2 regions of the Calorimonas adulescens genome follow, and region 1 is predicted to be linked to the other one. Evidence: a T-box and tRNA genes for the amino acid it is inferred to sense, from the RefSeq annotation. Region 1 holds a T-box; the other holds one or more tRNA genes.
The links. A T-box is a leader RNA that pairs with one kind of tRNA and senses whether it is charged. The one in region 1 lies ahead of pheS (phenylalanine--tRNA ligase subunit alpha), so its partner is inferred to be a tRNA-Phe.
Positions count from the first base shown of each region.

Region 2: it has a tRNA-Phe gene. The T-box ahead of pheS (phenylalanine--tRNA ligase subunit alpha) is inferred to sense a tRNA for this amino acid. The anticodon was not compared.

Region 1 covers NZ_VTPS01000007.1:62,230-69,680, reverse strand. Annotated here, with positions in the region: gene FWJ32_RS05900 (ArsR/SmtB family transcription factor) at 39-353, shown strand; gene FWJ32_RS05895 (permease) at 359-1,525, shown strand; gene FWJ32_RS05890 (thioredoxin family protein) at 1,543-1,785, shown strand; T-box leader at 1,854-2,061, shown strand; gene pheS (phenylalanine--tRNA ligase subunit alpha) at 2,255-3,268, shown strand; gene pheT (phenylalanine--tRNA ligase subunit beta) at 3,281-5,674, shown strand; gene FWJ32_RS05875 (cell division protein ZapA) at 5,873-6,223, shown strand; gene FWJ32_RS05870 (endonuclease MutS2) at 6,241-7,451, shown strand, end outside.
Region 2 covers NZ_VTPS01000004.1:75,289-82,739, forward strand. Annotated here, with positions in the region: gene FWJ32_RS03955 (magnesium transporter CorA family protein) at 1-523, opposite strand, end outside; gene FWJ32_RS03960 (YhdT family protein) at 628-927, shown strand; gene panF (sodium/pantothenate symporter) at 924-2,420, shown strand; gene FWJ32_RS03970 (heterodisulfide reductase subunit A-like protein) at 2,836-3,201, opposite strand; gene FWJ32_RS03975 (4Fe-4S dicluster domain-containing protein) at 3,206-3,412, opposite strand; gene FWJ32_RS03980 (NifB/NifX family molybdenum-iron cluster-binding protein) at 3,462-3,785, opposite strand; gene FWJ32_RS03985 (ArsR/SmtB family transcription factor) at 3,849-4,145, opposite strand; tRNA gene FWJ32_RS03990 (tRNA-Asp) at 4,439-4,516, shown strand; tRNA gene FWJ32_RS03995 (tRNA-Phe) at 4,525-4,600, shown strand; tRNA gene FWJ32_RS04000 (tRNA-Gly) at 4,606-4,681, shown strand; tRNA gene FWJ32_RS04005 (tRNA-Cys) at 4,691-4,766, shown strand; gene FWJ32_RS04010 (GGDEF domain-containing response regulator) at 4,972-5,913, shown strand; gene FWJ32_RS04015 (DUF6873 family GME fold protein) at 5,939-6,664, shown strand; gene ytxC (putative sporulation protein YtxC) at 6,719-7,451, shown strand, end outside.

The sequences.
Region 1 (7,451 bases):
ATAATATTTGAATATAACGAAGGAGATGATTTCCACCTATGGATAAATATGAATTGCGGGCAGAGGTTATAAAAGCTCTTTCTCACCCGGCAAGGCTGAAAATAATAGATATCTTATCGAGTTGCAACGAAAAATGTGTATGTGAGATAATGGAAGAACTTGGATTGGAACAGTCAACGGTTTCTAAGCACCTGTCAATCCTGAAAAGTGTTGGTATTATAGACAGCAGAAAGGACGGCTTGAAGGTATTATACCATTTGAATGCTCCGTGTATGGTGTCATTTTTTGGATGCATAGACAATATATTGAGTCGTGACATCGAAAGAAGGATGTATCAGTTGGAGAGGGGATAGGAGAATTGAAAAACTGGCAGAAGTTTACTCTAATTGTTACAGTGTTTTTGCTGGCATATTTTGTACCGTTTGAACGACCACGTGTACAGGGTGCTGTAATGGAATCATTATATATGCTCCAGGACTATGTTAGGCTTCATGTACTTACGTGTCTTATACCGGCTTTTTTTATCGCAGGGGCGATATCCAGCTTTATTTCTCAAGGTTCGGTTATAAAGTATCTTGGGGGCGGAGCCAATAAGACGGTCAGTTATCTGGTTGCTTCTTTATCAGGTACAGTTCTTGCTGTCTGTTCATGCACAGTTTTGCCGTTGTTTGCTGGTATATATAAAAAGGGTGCAGGAATTGGGCCGGCAACATCTTTTCTATACTCTGGTCCGGCAATAAATATATTGGCAATAATACTTACTACCAGGGTGCTGGGCTTTAAAATAGGCCTGGCCAGAGCCATAGGTGCTATATCTTTTTCAATTATCATAGGTCTTATTATGTCTGCACTTTTTAGAAATGAGGATGCAGTCAGGGCCAACTTGGAGGTATCATCAGTCTATCAGGAGGATGGGGAAAGAAGTGCAACCCAAAACATAATATACTTTACAGTAATGATACTCATTTTGATATTCGCTGCGTGGGGAAAGCCAGAACAGGAGGTTGGGTTTTTCAGCGATATATACAGAATAAAATGGTATATAACCGGTTTGCTTCTCATGGTCCTTTTTGCAATTTTGTTAAAATGGTTCAAGAAAGATGAGATACATAGCTGGCTGGATTCTACATGGCTCTTTACACTCCAGATTATGCCCCTGTTATTCGCAGGCGTCATGGTTGCAGGACTTTTGATGGGAAGGCCGGGAACAGATGCCGGGCTTATACCATCGAGATATGTGGCTTATCTGGTGGGTGGAAATTCAATAACTGCCAACTTTGTGGCCTCAATAATAGGTGCATTTATGTATTTTGCCACATTGACAGAGGTACCAATACTACAGGGTCTTTTGGGTTCGGGTATGGGTCAAGGACCAGCCCTTGCGTTGCTGCTTAGTGGCCCGGCCTTGAGCCTGCCCAGTATGCTTGTTATAAACAGCATACTGGGTGTTAAAAAGACTGCAGCATATATTACGCTGGTAGTCATCATGTCTACCATTGCAGGGTATATATTTGGAATGGTCTAATGAAAGGAGGTGAAAAAATGGAAATCAAGATACTGGGCACCGGATGTCCTAAATGTCAGGCCTTAGAGAGAAACACCAGGGAAGCATTGAAAGAGATGGGCATCGAGGCTGAAGTGACGGAGGTTAAGGATATAAAGAAGATTATGCAGTATGACATAATGACAACCCCTGGTATAGTTATAAATGAGAAGGTAAAAGCTGCTGGCAAGGTTCTAAGCAAGGATGAGATTAAAAAGCTCATTGAGGAAGAAAATGTGTAATTAAAAAAACGGATCAGGTATTTCATCTTTTTTCTCAATGTGGTATAATAATTGACAGTTTAAATATTGCAAACACTGTGAAGGGGAAGAGTAAGCAGGTAATCCATACAGGGAGGGACCACCATTGACTGAGAGCGGTCCTATGAGTATGCCTTCTGAAGTTCGCCCTGGAGTGGATGGGCTGAAATATGGAGTAGGTCCTTACGGCCTGGCCGTTATATTATAAGTGAGCTTTATGCTAATAAGGGTGGTACCGCGGAGCCTTTCGTCCCTGAAAAGGATGAAAGGCTTTTCTAGATTTATACATAATTTACTTTGCAGACAGAGATGCTTTTATGGAAGGCATCAGAAGAAAGGTGAGACGACAGCATGTATGTTGACTAACCAATCTCGGGTTGGAACTGATAATAAAGTATGATCGAATTTGAAACAATCACTTTAAAAGAAAAATAGGAAAGGATGTGATGCGATGGACCTTGAAAGAATCAGGATGGAAGCAGAAACTGAAATACAAAATGCCTCTGATATACAAGTGTTGGAGGAGACAAGGATTAAATACCTCGGCAAAAAAGGAATAATAACCTCTGCACTCAAGAGCATAGGCGAACTTCCAAAGGAAGAGAGACCGGCTGCCGGTGTGAAGATCAATGCGGTCAAGGTTGTCATTGAGGAAAGCCTTAATCATAGGTTAAAAGAGCTTGAAGAGAAGGAACTGGAAGAAAGATTAAAGAAAGAATATATTGATATAACCGTGCCGGGCAGAAAGCCAGAATTGGGTCACCTGCACCCGCTCACCATAGTAAGAGAAGAGATAACTGAGATATTCCTTGGATTGGGCTTTAGCATAGCCGAAGGACCTGAAATAGAGTATGACTACTATAATTTTGAGGCATTGAACATCCCGAGAGACCATCCGGCAAGGGATATCCAGGATACTTTCTATATTAATGACAACATAGTTTTGCGTACACACACGTCTCCTGTTCAGGTAAGGACAATGGAGAGGCAGAAACCTCCAATAAGGGTTATTGTGCCTGGAAGAGTATACAGGTCTGATAATATAGATGCTACCCATTCACCAGTATTTCATCAGATAGAGGGGCTGGTGGTAGACCGCAATGTTACTATGGGCGACCTCAAAGGCGTGTTAAGCCTCTTTGCCAAGCAGCTTTTTGGGGAGGATACAAAAACAAAATTCAGACCACATTACTTTCCGTTTACAGAACCCAGTGCTGAGATGGACGTTACCTGTATGGCATGCAAGGGTAGAGGATGCAGGGTTTGTGGGGGTACAGGATGGATAGAGATACTAGGTTCAGGTATGGTACATCCTAAGGTCCTCTCTATGTCAGGCATTGACCCTCAAGAGTATTCAGGATTTGCTTTTGGTATGGGTCTTGACAGGATAGCAATGCTAAAGTATGGAATAGATGACCTGAGGCTATTCTTTGAAAATGATATTAGATTTATCAGACAGTTTTAAGGGGGGCTGACAATGCTTGTACCATTGAGCTGGCTTAAAGAATTTGTGGATATAGATATACCGGTAGGAGAGCTCTGCAACAGGCTTACTATGACAGGTACTAAAGTGGAAACATATAAATATATGGGGGAGAACATAGAGAATGTTGTCATTGGTAAGATATTAAAGATAGAAAAGCATCCAAATGCAGATAACCTTCTTGTTGGGAGTGTGGATACAGGTAACGATATCCTTAGGATTGTTACAGGTGCCACAAACATATATGAAGGAGCGTTTATACCTGTTGCCAAGATTGGGGCCAGGTTACCCGGTGGTATAAAAATCAGGAAGAATAAGCTCAGAGGAATAGAGTCTATGGGTATGATGTGCTCTGCCGAGGAGCTTGGTTTGGATGAATCACTTTTGCCAGAATATCAGCGTGGAGGGATATTCATTCTTCCCGAGTTACCTATCGGTGAAGATGCTGTAAGGGCTATTGGATTGGATGACTATATCATAGAATTTGAAATTACACCCAATAGACCGGATGAACTGAGTATAGTAGGAATAGCCAGAGAAGTAGCCGTAACTCTTGGAAAAGAGTTTAGAATGCCTAACTTTGACATGCCCGAAGTGCTTAAAACGGAAGAATTGCCAATCACAGTAGAGATAAAAGACAATGACCTCTGCAAAAGGTATGTAGGGTGTGTGATAGATAATATTCAGATAAAAGAATCGCCTTGGGATATTCAGATGAAGCTCATCAAGTGCGGCATAAGGCCTATAAACAATATTGTGGACATAACCAATTATGTGATGCTGGAGTTGGGGCAGCCGCTCCATGCCTTCGATGCGGATAAGGTTTCTGAGGGAAAGATAATAGTTCGAAGGGCACTGGAGGGTGAGAAGATAGTGACCATAGACCATAAGGAGAGGGAATTAAGAAGTGACATGCTCCTTATAACTGATTCAAAAGGGCCCATAGGGATAGCCGGTGTGATGGGTGGATTGAATACTGAGATAACAGCAGATACAAAGAGGGTATTTATTGAATCTGCAAACTTTTTGGGAAGTAATATCAGACGTACCTCTAAAGCATTAGGGATGCGTTCTGAAGCCTCTTCCAGGTTTGAAAAGGGCCTGGCCTTGGAGATAGCACCTTTAGCTGCAAACAGGTGCGCTGTTCTCATAAGTGAGCAGGGGGCAGGTATTCCCTACTCTAACATGATAGATGTATACAGCGTGTTACCGGAAAGACATTCAATTACCGTAAACATAAACAGGATAAATGGGTTACTCGGTCTTAATATTGATGTCAGAACCATAACGGAAATTTTAGAAAGGCTTGAATTTAAAGTTGATATCCATGGTGACATGCTGAATATAGCACTGCCGTATTTTCGCAACGATATAGAGGGAGAGGCAGATATAGCGGAGGAAATAGCCAGGTTTTACGGGTATGACAGAATACCTGAAACCATACTGGATGGCAAAAGAATGGTCCAGGGCAGGAGGACATTGGAGCAGACGCTGGAGCTCAGGGCTAAAAACATTCTTTCTTCATTTTCACTGTATGAGGCTGTTACATTTTCATTTGCCGATCCTGAAGACCTTGACAGGTTGTACCTGCCACAGGAGGATCTGAGGCGTAAATATGTCACCATATCAAACTCTCTTGGTAAAAACCAGAGTGTGATGAGGACCACCCTGATTCCAGACATGATAAAAACCCTAAAGTTAAATATATCAAGGGGATATAAGAGGGTACTTATGTTTGAAATTGCCCCTGTATATTTCAGGAATGATGAAGAATTAAAAGAGCTTCCTGATCAGGTTAAGAAGTTATGTATCGGACTATCCGGGGAAAATATAGATTTTTACGATATCAAAGGGTGCATAGAGTATATGTTTGAGGGCCTGAATGTTAAGGGTGTCAATTACACAAGGTCTGATGAACCCTACCTTCATCCCGGGGTTTCCATAAATATCATAATAGATGGTGAAGTTGTTGGCTCTGCAGGAAGGCTGCACCCCAGGGTTGCCGATAGATATGATATTTCCCGGGAAACATATGTGGCGGAACTGGATATGGATGCTATATTTAAAAAGGCCGATGTAACAAAAACCTACAAGCCATTGCCCAAATTCCCATCTGTGGAAAGGGATGCTGCATTTATAGTTGCTGAGGAAGTGAGTGTGGGTGATATGACAAAAGCAATAATGGAGAGCGGAGGAAAATTAATTGAAGAAATTTCGCTTTTCGATATATATAGAGGTAAACAGATACCTGAAGGGAAGAAAAGCGTGGCATTTTCCATTACATTCAGGGCTGCTGACAGGACGCTTACTGTAACCGAAATAGATGATGTGATGACTAAGATAATAGAAAGGATAAAGACAGATTTCAATGGTGTTTTAAGGGGGTGAGGCTTTGCCTTGCTCTTTTATTTTTTATACAAGAAGGAAAATGGATAACAATAGCGAAACTATTATATAATTGTGTTATATATTTATTTGCTGTCTTTCTATTCTATTGCAAGATGCAGAACACTTATACAACATCCTGAGACAATGCATTTTTTACTTAATTAAGGCGGAATCAGTTTGGTACGGGAGATGATGATGATGGGTGATAACCCCAATCTCGTGGAAGTAATGATAAATGGGAAACCATATAAGATGAAAAGTCCCAGTGATATAGAGTATATGAGAGAAATTGCAAACACTGTAGACCATATGATAACGGAAATACGTAAAATGAATAAGAAGCTGGACAGGGAAGACATGGCTGTACTTACCGCCCTGAATCTTGCTGACAGGCTCAAGAAAAAAGAAGATGAGATAGAAAGGTTGAACGAAACTGTGTCCAGGCTTATGTCGGAGAATGAGGGATTAAAGAGAAATATTGAGGAGTTGACAAAAGAATTAAATGATTTTATTACTGCTTTTGACAGGAGCAAGAATTTTAAGCTATGAAGGAGTTGACTTTAGATTTGGAATGCAAAATATCCAAAAGAGATCTAAAAGCTTTGGAGTATGACAGGATAATTGAGATGTTAAAAGGCCTTACCTTTACTGCGATGGGATATGAACGTGCCGGAGCCTTATATCCTGAACATGATATGAATGTGATAAAGCTCAGACTAAATGAAACACAGGAAGCCCTGAGGTTTATCGGTTTTAAAGGATTTCCGGTAACCGGTAAGTTGAAGGATATAAGAGGGATATTAAACAGTCTTAGGATAGGCTCTGAGCTCAATCCTGGTGAACTTCTGGACATATCAAGGATTTTAAATTTCTGTGAAATAATGAGGGATTATATATTAAATGATGATTTGGGTTGTGAGTTAATTACAGATTACGGGGCCAAGATAAAACCTCACAGAGAGCTCAGAGATGATATTGAGTCTAAGATTATCTCAGAAGAAGAGATTGATGATAATGCAAGCCAGGAGCTTTTTTCTATAAGGCGGAAAATAAAAAATCTCAATATTTCCATACGCGAAAAACTTAATTCGATTATAACATCTCCCCAATACCAGAAAATGCTTCAAGATCCTATAATAACCATCAGGGAAGGACGATATGTCATACCGGTTAAGCAGGAATTTAAAGGGGCTGTAAATGGTATAATACATGACCAATCTGCCAGTGGGGCAACGCTCTATATTGAGCCCATGCCGATAGTAGAGATGAACAACGAGATAAGGCAGTTAGAGTTAAAGGAGAGGCATGAAATAGAGAGAATATTAAAAGATTTGAGTGAAAGGGTGAGGCAGGTACTTGAGGACATAGAAGAGGATATTTATATATTAGGTGAACTGGATTTCATATTTGCAAGGGCATACCTCGCCCAGAAGATGAATGCGGTAAAGCCTGAACTTAATGACAGAGGTATATTAAAACTCAAGAAGGCCAGGCATCCGCTTATACCTGTGGAAAAGGTAGTACCAATTGATATTGAAGTTGGTAGAGACTTTGATGTACTTGTAATAACAGGGCCAAATACAGGTGGTAAGACCGTATCATTAAAGACTGCAGGGCTTCTTGAACTCATGGCGCTTTCTGGTCTCTTTGTTCCTGCAGAGAGCGGTTCTGAGGTAGCGGTTTTTGATAACATCTTTGCCGATATAGGTGACGAACAGAGTATTGAGCAATCCCTCAGTACATTCTCATCTCATATATCCAATATAGTCAGGATAAT
Region 2 (7,451 bases), on a different contig from region 1:
TTTTAAAGTTTAATAAGTTGCGCAGATATGATATAGAATATACATCGTAGATTTTACTTTCCAGCTTTTCAAGTTCAGACATAAACCAGTCGCTGAGGCTGTAGTAATTCTCACAACATTCTTCCAATATGTAGAACAATAGCTTGTTCACATTCAATTTTCCTATCTTTTTGTTTTTTATATCGTGTTCTATGCCTTTAAAAAACTCAGGTTTTTCCTTATACAGGGTTACAATATAACCGTCTTCTCTATAGATATAGTAAATGTATTCTACTAAATAACCTGAATGATGTCGTGTAAAATAAGGCATTACAAAAAAATAATCGTCATTTATTCTATGTAACTTAATCTTTGGTCGGTCAGCATTTATCAGTTCTACTATTTTTTCTGTTAAATTAATCTTTTCATCGAGCTTTTTTGACAAAAACTCCTCAACACTGGACATTACCCATAGCACATCTACTGTATCCAATGTTTTATCAATATAGTCTTGATAAATAAGATCTTTAGTGATATATTGCATTTAGCCACACCTCTTTTTTATTATACCACACCATGGGCAGAACACAGTATATCATAATATGGCAAACTTAATTTTTACATTAAAAAGCGAGGAGGGAAATAGCAGTGGAGAAGAAAACTTTTAAAGAAGACCCGAGATATAGACAGACCAATAAAGAGACACTCTCTATGGTAATCCTGCTCATTGCAAACATCATATGGTGGTATGTGTTTGCATATGGTTTAGGGTCCAGACCCCCGGAAGAATATACCTATATAATGGGTTTTCCGGCATGGTTTTTTTGGAGCTGCATAGTGAGCTTTGTGCTTTTCAGTATACTTGTCTGGATAGTGGTCTCAGTGGTTTTCAAAGACATACCCTTAGATTCTTTTGAAGATGAGAAGAAGGGGGGAAAGGGGAAATGAACCTTAGCAGCTCCTATCTGATCCAGCTCTGGATACCATTGGGTTTGTATCTTTTAATCATGCTCTATATCGGTTTTTACAGCAATAGAGTGGTAAGCACTGTAAGCAAAAGGAACTTTTTGGGAGAATATTTCCTGGGCAATAGGAACTTTGGTGGATATGTCCTGGCCATGACTCTGGTTGCAACGTATGTCAGTGCATCCAGTTTTTTAGGTGGGCCAGGCACTGCCTACAGTCAAGGATTGGGTTGGGTCCTTCTTGCAATGACACAACTTCCAACAGCATATATTACCCTCGGTATACTTGGCAAAAGGTTTGCCATTGTATCAAGGAAAGTAAATGCAGTAACAATTATTGATGTAATACGTGAGAGGTATGATAACAATCCACTGGTGGTCTGGATTGCCTCGATGGGGGCAATTATATTTTTAATAGTTGCAGTTGTTGGGCAGTTTGTAGGAGGAGCAAAATTATTTCAGACCATTACAGGCCTACCGTATATATGGGGACTCATACTGTTTGGCAGCATTGTTCTGATTTATACAACAGTTGGTGGGTTCAGGGCAGTGGTCCTGACTGACGCTGTACAGGGGACAATTATGGTCTTTGGTACGGTAGTTATATTAATTGCCACTATAATGGCAGGTGGGGGCATTTCAAATATAATGCACACCTTAAAGACTATTAACCCGGACCTCTTGACACCATATGGAGTTGATAACTTTATCGCTGTGCCGTGGATTTCATCTTACTGGGTGCTTGTCTGCATAGGGATACTCGGGCTCCCACAGAATGCTATAAGGGCCATGGCATATAAAGATTCTAAGTCCATGCATAGAGCAATTATAATTGGTACCGTAGTATCGGGTGTATTAATGCTTGGCCTTCATCTAACCGGCGTGATGGCAAGGGCGATTGTCACTGAGATACCACAAGGGCTTACCACGGACAATGTTATGCCATTACTTGCCATGAGGTTATTTCCTGCTTGGTTTGCTGGCATATTTTTGGCTGCCCCGTTGGCAGCTATAATGTCTACTGTGGACTCACAGCTTATACTTATATCCAGCACTATAGTTAAAGACCTTTATCTAAATTATATAAATCCTAAAGTAAATGATGACCAGAGAAAACTTACCAGTACCAGCATGATAATAACTGCTCTACTGGGGCTTATTGCAATTTTGGCATCTATAAAGCCACCATCACTTATCATATGGATAAACCTGTATGCTTTTGGTGGCCTTGAGGCTACATTTTTCTGGATGCTTATACTTGGTCTTTACTGGAAAAGAGCTAATGCAGCTGGTGCTATAGCATCTATGATTACTGGCATAGTGAGTTTTATCGTTATTAGCAGGGTATGGCCGAGGCCATTTGGCACACATCCAATAGTTTTAACCTTGATTTTAGGCCTAATAGCTTTTTTAATTGCTACCTATGCTACAAAACCGCCAAAAGAGGAAACTATAGAGAAGTTTTGGGGTGTGTAAAATGGATTGTATGAAAGTCCATTAGTGAGGGTGAGTTAATATCTTTTGAGGGGTAAACTGGTCTAAATTGAATTTCGTATGTATACTGGATTGATTGCATCTGCGGGTATGGCGGTTGAAGTCATAAAAGACTGCTGTATTGATATCCCTGGCCAAATTATCACCTGTATACAGGATATCTTCCATGGGGTGGTTTTGAATTGTAGTGTGACATAAGGCTTATCTTAAAATTGTATCACATAGAGCAACGTTAAATCAAAAGGTTGGGACTACACAATGTCTTTGATATCAAAGTACAGTCCCAACCATTGTTGTATTTTCAGCTAATAGGAATTATCAACTCAATATTGTAGATGAGGGTAGACCTGTTGCGATTGATATACATACACACCGTACCTGGCAAATTTGCATGATTTTAAGCATGTTCTCTTTCTGAGACGGCTTTCTTTATCGCATCAACAGCTTGCTGTGTATTCATGTTTCTTATCTCCACGCCTATATGTTTGTCTCTTGCAAATCCCGCATCTTCGAAGGCGTCTCTGTACATCTTTCTCTGCATTGTGGGGTCGCAACCGGCGACGTATAATTCATCGATTTCACACCCTCGCAGCATATCCCTTAAATATTTATCGCCATCGTCAGCACATAGTTGCGGGTGAAGACCTACCCACTCAAATATATTTTCCCTTCTCAGTGAATTTAATACTTCAAACACATTCATCTCCTGAAACGACGGACATGTGCCCTGACAGACACATAACAACAGTCCTTTTTTACTCATGGCTTTACCTCCTATTTCCAAAATATGTTATTGCCTCACTGGGGCAAATTTTTGAACATCCTTTACAAAACTCTACACAGTTGTCGGGATTAACCACTTTAGGATATCCCTCATCGTCAATGGTATAGACATCGTGTGGACAAAAGTTAACACATTCATGATCCTGAATGCACTTATCCTTACTTATGATTGGATACCAGTTCTTTGCCAATAAGTTCACCCCCCTTCACTGGAAATAAAGATTATTCATTGAACGCTAATTAATCAAATGAATTCAATACATCGGCTATTCTGCCGTTTGCCCCTTCTATAACACTAATATTATTTTTACTTAACTTTTCTTTTACAGCGGGATCATCAATTTTAAATAGGACTAGTTTATCAATTTTTAAAGATTGAATAAATTTAATAAATTCATTGTCGTCAATATTTTGATGTCCATAGAAGATATTTTCGATATTTTGCACTTTTTTTAGCTCCTTATCTTCTATATCAGCAACAGTAAAGTATTCTGATCCGGATATGCTTGTACCCACCTCACTGTTTAAACCCAGATGATTTTTTGAAGCGAAAGCTATTTTCACTTTTTTCACCTCCATAAACGAATATTCGAATAAACGAATATACTTGATAAAAAATAACACGGATTAAACATACTTGAATAGGTCTTTTTTAACAAGCTCTATTATAGTAACAATTGATTTATCGATAAGAGTATAAAAAATTTTATTTCCATCTCTTGAATCCTCTACTATGTTATTATTTCTTAATACCGTTAAATGTCTTGAGATGTGCGATTGATCTAAATTGAGTTCGGCCATCATCTCACATACACACATATCTCTTTTGCTCAATAGCTCTATTATTTTTATCCTGGTAGGGTGGGATAAGGCTTTAAAGTATTCGGCCGAACTTTCATACACATCAAAATTATTGTGAATCATATGACCATCCTTTCATACTTAGTATATTCGTTTATTCGAATATTGTCAAGGGTAATCTTAAAGAATTGGTTAAAAAGGGCATTACGGATGGCTCATAAGGTTATCGGCAGGTATTGGATAACATGATGATATAGTTGAGCACTTAGTGCAGAGATGGATATCATTAGACGGAGTAGAGGCGAAAGGGAAAGAAATATAAAGATATTAGAAACTATGTAGAGATAAACCCGTGTAAATGGATTTTTATATTTTTGACTAAAATAGAATTCTCGTATATACTTATTATGTCAAACGGCCCGGTAGTTCAGCTGGTTTAGAACGCTAGCCTGTCACGCTAGAGGTCGAGGGTTCGAACCCCTTCCGGGTCGCCATATTATCTGCCCAGATAGCTCAGTTGGTAGAGCAGGGGACTGAAAATCCCCGTGTCGGTGGTTCGATTCCACCTTTGGGCACCATATATGCGGATGTAGCTCAGTTGGTAGAGCATCGCCTTGCCATGGCGAGTGTCGCGAGTTCGAGTCTCGTCATCCGCTCCATTTTTTTATGGCGACGTACCCAAGTGGCTAAGGGAGAGGTCTGCAAAACCTTTATGCCCCGGTTCGAATCCGGGCGTCGCCTCCATACATAAGAAAAAGTTAAAGGGTGATTTTTATCACCCTTTTTGTATATTATTTGTAATTCATATGCTCATTAGATTTTTTGACATGGATTGAATAAAAAAAGTAAAATATATATAATAGATATTAGATACAAAATGCAGCATAAAACATATACAACATAAGTATAATATATTGAAGTATTATTTGGGTGGGGCGACGATTGATAAATGGAAGAGAAAAAGAAAAAGATATTGGTAGCCGATGACTCCGTGCTGGCGAACAAAATAACAACAGATATCTTAAAAAAAGCCGGTTATGATGTTGTGAACGCCTTTGATGGGGAGGAGACATTAGAACTGATACAGAAGGAGCGACCTGACCTGCTGCTTACAGATATTGTTATGCCGAAGCTGTCTGGATTGGACGTGTGCAAGATAATCAGAGATGACCCGGTATACAACCTGATGCCTATTATCATACTTACCATGCAGGGGCAAGAAGAGGATAAGCTGCGAGGACTGGAGCTTGGCGCTGATGATTACATAGTAAAGCCATTTAATGAAAAAGAGCTTCTAATCAGGGTAAGAAATCTGTTCAAAAGAATTGACAGAAACAGACTTGCCAACCCTCTTACAGGTCTTCATGGTAACCTTGACATAACCATGGAGATGACAAGGCGGCTTGAGGCAGGTGAGAAGTTTGCTGTCCTTTACATAGACCTGGATAATTTTAAAGCATTCAATGACTATTATGGTTTTTCACGCGGCGACAGGGGAATAAAACTGCTGGCAGACATCATAGTAGAGGCCGACCATAAAGTGGGGGATACCAGGGACTTTATAGGCCATATTGGTGGCGACGATTTTGTTGTTATTACTACTACCGACAAAATGGAGCTACTGAGTCAGGAGATAATTAAAGCGTTTGATAGTTCAATCAAACTGCTTTACAATGAGGAGGATATTAAAAGAGGGTATATAATAACTAAAGATAGGCGCGGCCATGAAATGAAATACCCAATTATGACTGTTTCAATAGGGATAGTTGTAAATGAAGACCACAGGTTTAAGAGCCCTTTGGAAATAGGTGAAGTTGCAGCAGAGCTAAAGGCTGTAGCTAAGAATATGGCATTTAAGAGTAGTTATTTCATTGATAGAAGAAGGAGATGAAACTCCTTCTTTTTGAGGCGATAACATGGAAAAAAATTACAAATACTTTCTTGTGGATTATAGGGCAAAAAAACAGATTAAAGCATTAAGAAATATGGGAAATAATGTAATACCAGTGTATAGTCATCCACATTTACAGTCTCCTGTGTCAGCTCACCCTGACATGTTGATATATTCAATATATAATCACGTAATATATGCACCGGGTACATCATATACTACATTAAGGGCTATTCGTTCACTTGGATTTAACTTAATAAAGGGCGCCACAACCTTGACATGCAATTATCCTGGAGATATAGCATATAATATAGCAAGAATTGGAAATAAAATTTTTCATAACCTTAAACACACAGACAATGTCCTTAGAGATATACTAGAAAAATATGGTTTCACCTTTGTGCATGTAAATCAGGGCTATACAAAATGCAATGTCTGTATCCTGAATGACTATGCTGTCATAACAGAGGATAAAGGTATCGCAAGTGTATTGGAAAGAGAAGGTATAGATACATTGTTGTTACCACCTGGCAATGTCAGATTGCCGGGATACAGTTATGGGTTTATTGGTGGAGCCAGTGGTGCTTTAAACGATGATATTCTTGTTTTCACAGGCAGGATACGGGATAAGGCTGTTTCTAAAAGAATTGAAGGGTTTGCAGAAAAGCATAATAAAATAATAAAATATTTATCTGACAATGAAATAATAGACATAGGTTCAATTATTTCTCTAAATCAGGAATCATTATGACAGCATAAAGAATATGAGGATACACATACTACAGGAGAAAGGAAGTGAATTTAAGTGGCTTATTTCTCCGTGATACTCAACGATAATAGAGACGAGTTTTTAAGGCAACTGTGTAAAGGCCTGGCCAGGATTAAAGACGGCGAATTTTTTAAGATAAAAAAGCAGATCGTTGATAAAAAGACATGTATTTATTCACTGGAATGCATAGATGGATATATACCGACGAGGGACTCTTATAATGCTGCTATGGGGCTGATAGCCAGTACTTTAAGTGCCTATATTGTTGATGTCCATGAAAAAACCATATTAAAAAAAGTAATAGATAGATACTATTATTATTTTAACAAAGAAGAAAAGGAAATTATCTATGCCAATGCAATTTCTTTTTCTGACGAATATAACAGGGAACTTAGAGAATATAAAATAGAGGGGTTGAGAAAAAGTATAAACGATTTCTTGTGTGAAATGCATGAGATAAATCTTGAAGGCTTTATATCATTCAGAGGCCAGAATTATTTAAAGTGCCTGCGTGAGATCGCTGATAGGGCAGTAGACGAATATCTTATGGAAAGGGAATATAACGATTTTATAAAATTATTAAAGTATTTTGTTGACCTGCAAAGCCCTAAACTGGATACAATAAATATAATAATAAAGGATGACACGTATCAACTTCTTGATGGGGACATGAATGAACTGGATAACCATTTTATTGAATCGGCGATACAGGACAGTATAGAGGCAGAAATGAACAGGGATGATATATTAATAAGCTTTTTACTTACAA